DNA from 2 places in the Parabacteroides sp. AF18-52 genome. Region 1 is predicted to be linked to the other one. Evidence: riboswitches for the same ligand, from Rfam matches in the RefSeq annotation. Region 1 holds a riboswitch; the other holds the start of a gene.

Region 1 (3,197 bases):
TCTTTTTGAGGTGTCTTCATCTGAAAATACAGACGGTCTTCATGGGTGAAATATTGGCGGGCAGAACTTCTGAATGTCCAATCTTTATTAAAACGGTGCTTCAACTCATAGCCGAAACTGGTGTTGGTAAACTTTCCATAAGCCCATGGTTCACCTAAAAAAGTTTTGAACCCATGATCGATAATTTCATTGTTTATATGTAAAACTCCGGGATCATGTGTTCTCTTGTCCCTGAAAATGTCTGCATCAAGATTAAGAGTAGTCTTTCTTCCTAAATCAATGTCAATGGTTGGAGTGATGTCATATCGTTTACTATTTTGCGGTTTACGGAATTTATCTGCGTCTTCGTACATCGCATTCAGGCGATAGCGTATTGTTTTTTTCGTGTTTATTGGACCGGTTAAGTCGATGGCCGCCTGTTTATAATCATAACTGCCATATCTGATGGAAGCTCCATAGCGGGGAGTATATAAAGTCGGCTTGGTGATAAAATTAATTATACCACCAGGTTCTACGGCTCCATAAAGAACGGATGCAGGTCCTTTTAGTATTTCGATGCGTTCGATACTTGAGAGAGCATCATTTGAGAATTTGAGATAACGTACTCCATTTCTGAAATAATTGCGGGAGTTTGTCATAGAAAAGCCACGGGAAGAAAATACCTCGTTAATGTTACCGGCTTCACCAGAAGCTCCTCCTTTGACACCACCCAGATTTCGTACTACTTCTGTCATGGTGGTTGCCTGCTGGTCTTCAATTAATTTTCTTGTTACAATACCAACCGATCCCGGTATCTCCAGCACCGGAATTTCCATGCGGGTTGCAGAAAAGGCGATATCAGAATTGTAGCTTTGGGGTTTGGCTCCTGTAATATCTACCTCGGGAAGGCTTAATGATTTATATGACAGCTGAATATCCAATCTGTAATCCTGTTCGCCATCAGGAATGTCGCGGACAGCGGAAACGGTATTGTAACTGTTGGTTATCAATACATGATTTTTTGAGTCTTCTAAATTTATGGAGTAGTAGCCATTGTCATCTGTAATCGTTCTCAACTCCGACCCTTTGATGAAAATTACAATGTTTTCTAACGCCTTATTGCTTTCATCAACAATATAACCACTAACCATTCTGTTAGTTTGTGCAAAGGTACAAATGGGAATAAATAAAATAAACAGAAACAGCCATATTAAAAATGGAGTTCTGCAACGAGTAAATGATGTAACCATAATAATTATTATTAATATTGAAAAAATAACAAAAATTACAGCTAAACAATTGAAAATTTAGTACAAAAGATAAAAGAAAAATTAGAATTTTTCCATTGGTCATATCTTTCAGCTATATTCCACGTTAGCCTTAGAAAAAAGATTTTGGCAGGTCTTCTGACTTACTCCATCTTTGAACGTTCCTTCCCATTCATTGATGAACAGTGGATGTATTTGTTGTTCAAAGACTTTTGTGGAGAATACAGCAGCGGGTCTGCTCAGGATTCACACCTGATTCCCTTTTAATCATATTCATAGAGTCTATTTTATATGAACCAAAAATCGCAGCAAATATAAATATATTTTTTAGAATAAAAGTAATACCTGAATGCGCCTATCTTTCGGGGACAGAGTGGGGAAATTTTGTTTTCAACTATTCATTCCCTTTCCCCCATCTGAATCCGATACAATCAAGTAGATGGATACGTTCGTTACTGAGCTTGCCTTTTCTTTTCAAATAAGCCATTCTCATCCACCATGAATACAGAGACTCTTCCTGGGGATCTCCGGATTTCGCCTTAGGGTATCGTTTGTTGTTTGTTGTGAACTCACAAAAATGATGATATCTCTCGATCCATATCCTGTTGGTATTTTCCGGTGAGCGTCTGTTATTCTCCTGGCTATTGGTCCAGTCGAAACCTAAATTACTCAATTTTTTGATCTGTCCGGGAGAAAGCGTTACACTTGTATCCGTTCGGTTTTTATAGGCTCTCATTTTACTACACCACTTCGCCAGTCTCGACTCTTCCGGATCTCTGGTATGGGCAGGCCATTGACCGGTACGGGCATAATAATCCTTGACCAGGTTGAACGATTCTTTCCATGTTCTTCTTTTGTTGTTTGAACTCCAATGGAAACCGATATCATCCAACAGTTTGATATGTTCTTTATTTTGTTTGCTTTTGGGGGTGTTTTTTCTGGTAATCCGTTGTGACAGGCACCAGTTGACAAGTCTGATTTCTTCCGGTTCTGATGCATTGACGGAAGGCCATCGTTTTTCTTTTTCCACAAAGTCTTTCAACATCTCATAATTAGCCATCCACCGTTCTGTCTTTTTTTGAGCCTTATCCGCATCGATTCTATCAATTAATTGAATCTGCTTTTCTGTAAGTTTCTCCGAAGAATGGTTCCTGATAAATCTGCATCTGGTAATCCACTCACCTAGATGCCGCTCTTTTACATTTTGCGACGAAGGTGCAGGCCATCTGTTGTTTTTTTCGTAGAAAGCAATAACCGCATACTGCTTGGTACTTCTTTTCTTTCTTCTTCTTTTCATATACTAGCGACTCTATATCTCCTTTGTCTATTGTGTATTATATAACCGAATGTTTTTATTATCCTCAAAGATATTCAAATATTTGGTTTCTAATAATCTCCGTTTGATATAATGTTATTTTACCTCTGTTTTCTATATGTTTTATAGGAGATATTTACGTCTGTTTTCAAAATATCGGATTTCTGTAGATATAAATAATTGATAGAAAAAATCCCCCAACAGTAAGCTCACGAATGAAGAGATTACAGTTGGGGGATTAAATATCTCAGATAGGATTACTTAATTCTGTTCTTTCAGGATCACATCGTGTGCACCACCTTCTACGATACTCGTTGAAGATACCAGCGTGATCTTGGCATTTTTCTGTAAGGCGGGGATTGCGATAGCACCGCAACTACACATGGTAGCTTTGATCTTGCCTAATGTCAGGTTCAGATTGTCTTTCATTTTACCGGCATAAGGAACATAGCTGTCTACACCTTCTTCAAACTTCAGTGAGGCACTTCCTCCCATGTCGTAACGTTGCCAGTTTTGGGCACGGTTTGAACCTTCACCCCAATATTCTTTTACGAAGTTGTTTCCGATACGCAGTTTCTTTGTAGGAGATTCGTCGAAACGGGCAAAATAACGTCCCATCATCAGGAAGTCAGCTC
Region 2 (3,197 bases), on a different contig from region 1:
AGGACACCCGGGATCATGGGGATAACTGACGGGATCGTTAATACGTGATTAGGCACATGAAACCAGTGGACTGCTTTCACTGCGAGTACGCTGACAACGAAACTACCCATAAACGAACCGATCACAGGACCGTAACCCAGTTCGAAGTTTACGAAGTTGCGGGTACATACGGCAATGATACCTCCAACGGCAACAACCCATAACAGACGGCGCTGGATATTGAAGATCATAGAGAATCCGATAGCCGCGATAGCTGCAGCGATTGCATACACATAATACGGATCATGCGGAACCATACTTAACTCACTGAACTTATGGTCGATCGCAACGTCGTTCATGACAAGTATGCGCAATGCGAATGCAATACCGAACGTCATCGCAACTACCATCATAGCCGTGTTGGCGGCACGTGTCATCCCGACGAGCAGATGGTTATCGAGCATATCGTCCACGAAGTTGATCAAAGGTACTCCCGGTACAATGAACAGGGCACAGGCGAGTAGCGGATGATAAGGCGTCTCGGACAATCCCGAGAAGGAAGAAAGATACGCAGTGCAGGTCGCGGCAAAAGCGGCGAGTGCTATACTCATATATACATTTAATCCGGCTTCTATGCATCGGGCACGTATCCTGAAACCGATAAATGCGCAAATGGAAGCAAACAGAAAGGCGATCCAGTCGGAACCGAACAATTTACAGAAGCCGCCACAGGCGAATCCAGCACCGATAGCTACGATATAAGGTGTATAATTCCGGGGCTTTTTGGCTATCTTTTCCAATTCCTCTTCATATTTGTCCAATGAATAGTCCTCTTCGATAGCACACCATGAAAGATCGCTGATCTGCGAGATCGCAGTCATGTTGATACCATGTTTCTCACATTTCTGGAATTTGGAAAACGAGTTTCTTTCATCACTTACATTGACCATGATCATGGTCCACCGGATATCGATGTGTAATTTCTCTTCCGGAATACCCATAAATGCTGCTACTCGTTTCATGTTCCGTTCAATACGGTTGGTATCGGCAGCACTTTCCATCAATAATTTGCCTGTACGCAGCAAAAGGTCCAGTTTACGTCGTAATAACAATACTTCCTTGTCTGTCATCTTTTTGTTTAATTCTAAAATGTTACATCCTTATCCTAACCCACGAGGATATGAGTCTCAACGAACGGCAGGTCTTCTGACTGACTCCTATCCTAAAAGCCTTCCCGACGGAATAGTTGACAGTTGACATGTGACAGTTGACAGATAAAATACGGACAGAAAAACTGTCATTTGTCAACTTTCCACTGTCAACTGAATCGTCAGTGGCAAAAGTAGTATTAGGCTGTTAACGGAGCTTCACAGCAGCGGGACTGTCCGGGATTTACACCCGGTTCCCTTTTAATCCGTATTCCCGAACGGGAGCTACGAAACCAATTCGGGCGCAAAGGTACTGATTTTTTCATTATGTTCATCTGTTCCCATTTATTTGTGTATTCAGATTGGTAATATTTGAAAGTGACCGGTCTGGTAGTTGAGATTACCGATATATTTCGTACTTTTGTCATCGGATTATGGTGTAACGGTTTAGTTTTCGCTATCTGTTAGTAAAAGGGAATCCGGTGCAAGTCCGGAACTGTACCCGTAGCTGTAAGTTCTGTAACCCCGGCAATCTTGTTGCCACTGGGAATTTATGATTCCTGGGAAGGCGGCCGGTCATGGGAGAACAAGTCAGAAAACCTGCCATTATTTTATATGCGATACCTCGGGTATAGGTGTTGATAGACCTGGATATATGCGAATATTATATGTTAAAATGATTGTATGCCTGGCAGGCATATTTTTGTGCGTACCTACTATGTACGCACAGACAATTGATACGACAGCTTATCACCAGCTTTCCGGTGTTGAGGTGGTGGAAAAGGCACGTCCTTCCACAACCCGTGAAGCAACTCCCCTGCAAATAATGGACCGTTCCGGAATTGAACGCCTGGGAATACAGGATCTTTCGGAAGCGGTGAAGCGTTTCTCCGGTGCAACAGTGAAGGATTACGGTGGGATAGGGGGATTGAAGACGGTTTCCGTGCGTAGCCTGGGTGCACAGCATACGGCTGTCAGCTACGATGGGGTAACGATCACGGATGCCCAGAGCGGACAGGTGGATATCAGCCGCTTTTCACTGGACAATGTGGAGATGGTTTCACTTTCGATCGGGCAATCGGATGATATTTTCCAGACGGCGCGGATGTATGCATCGGCAGGGGCGTTGAGTGTGAAGACACGTAGACCTGTATTTGATGGAAAACCGATGAATCTTCAGGCGAAAGTGAAAGGAGGTTCTTTTGGTTTGTTCAACCCGATGGTTCGTTATGAACAGAAGATAAGTAACCGCTTTTCCGCTTCTTTGCATGCCGACTGGCTAAGTGCAAAAGGGGAATACCCTTTTACTTTGGTAAACGGAAATGTTGTAACCGAAGAAAAAAGGAAGAACAGCGATATTCAGGCACTTCGTCTGGAAGGAAATCTGTATGGCGATCTGGGTAAGGCGGGAACATTGACCGGTAAGGTTTATTATTACGATTCAGAACGCGGACTCCCCGGTTCGGTGATATTGTATAGCAACAGTAACCGGGAACGCTTGTGGAACAATAATTTCTTTACCCAGTTGCAGTATTCCAACAAACTAACGGACAATTTATCTTTGCAGGCACATGCCAAGTATAATTACTCTTTCAGCAAGTACCGTGATGTAAGTAATAAATACTCAGGAGGTAAGCAAGAAGATTTGAATACCCAGGAAGAGTATTACGGTTCGGTAGGCGTACTTTATTCACCCTGGAAGAACTTCTCGACTTCTCTTACGACTGATTTAGCCCATAATATGCTGGATAATAACTTTATGAATGCACCGCAACCCAAGCGTTTGACTTCACTGTCAGTGTTATCCGCCCAATATAAGAACTCTATGTTTACAGCAACAGCCGGTTTGCTGGGTACTTATATGACCGACAAAGTAAAGGCTGGCGATAAACCGGCCGACCGTAAACGTTTGTCTCCTGCGGTTAGCGTATCGTTGAGGCCTTTTCCCGATAATGCCTTTCGTGTACGTGCCTCTTACAAAGATATTTTCCGTGTCCCGACTTTCACTGATCTATATTATCTCCGTATGGGAAATACGAACCTGCAGCCGGAAAAGGCTACACAATATAA

The links. A riboswitch is a leader RNA that binds a small molecule or an ion and turns the genes downstream of it on or off. The one in region 1 is predicted to bind cobalamin.
Region 2: another riboswitch for cobalamin. It lies ahead of DWX23_RS06020 (threonine/serine exporter ThrE family protein); the one in region 1 lies ahead of DWX23_RS07430 (TonB-dependent siderophore receptor).

Annotation. Positions count from the first base shown of each region.
Region 1 covers NZ_QUGR01000003.1:143,414-146,610, forward strand. Annotated here, with positions in the region: gene DWX23_RS07430 (TonB-dependent siderophore receptor) at 1-1,229, opposite strand, end outside; cobalamin riboswitch at 1,358-1,563, opposite strand; gene DWX23_RS07435 (helicase associated domain-containing protein) at 1,642-2,544, opposite strand; gene DWX23_RS07440 (IMP dehydrogenase) at 2,824-3,197, opposite strand, start outside.
Region 2 covers NZ_QUGR01000002.1:620,579-623,775, reverse strand. Annotated here, with positions in the region: gene DWX23_RS06020 (threonine/serine exporter ThrE family protein) at 1-1,109, opposite strand, end outside; cobalamin riboswitch at 1,158-1,440, opposite strand; cobalamin riboswitch at 1,554-1,750, shown strand; gene DWX23_RS06015 (TonB-dependent siderophore receptor) at 1,783-3,197, shown strand, end outside.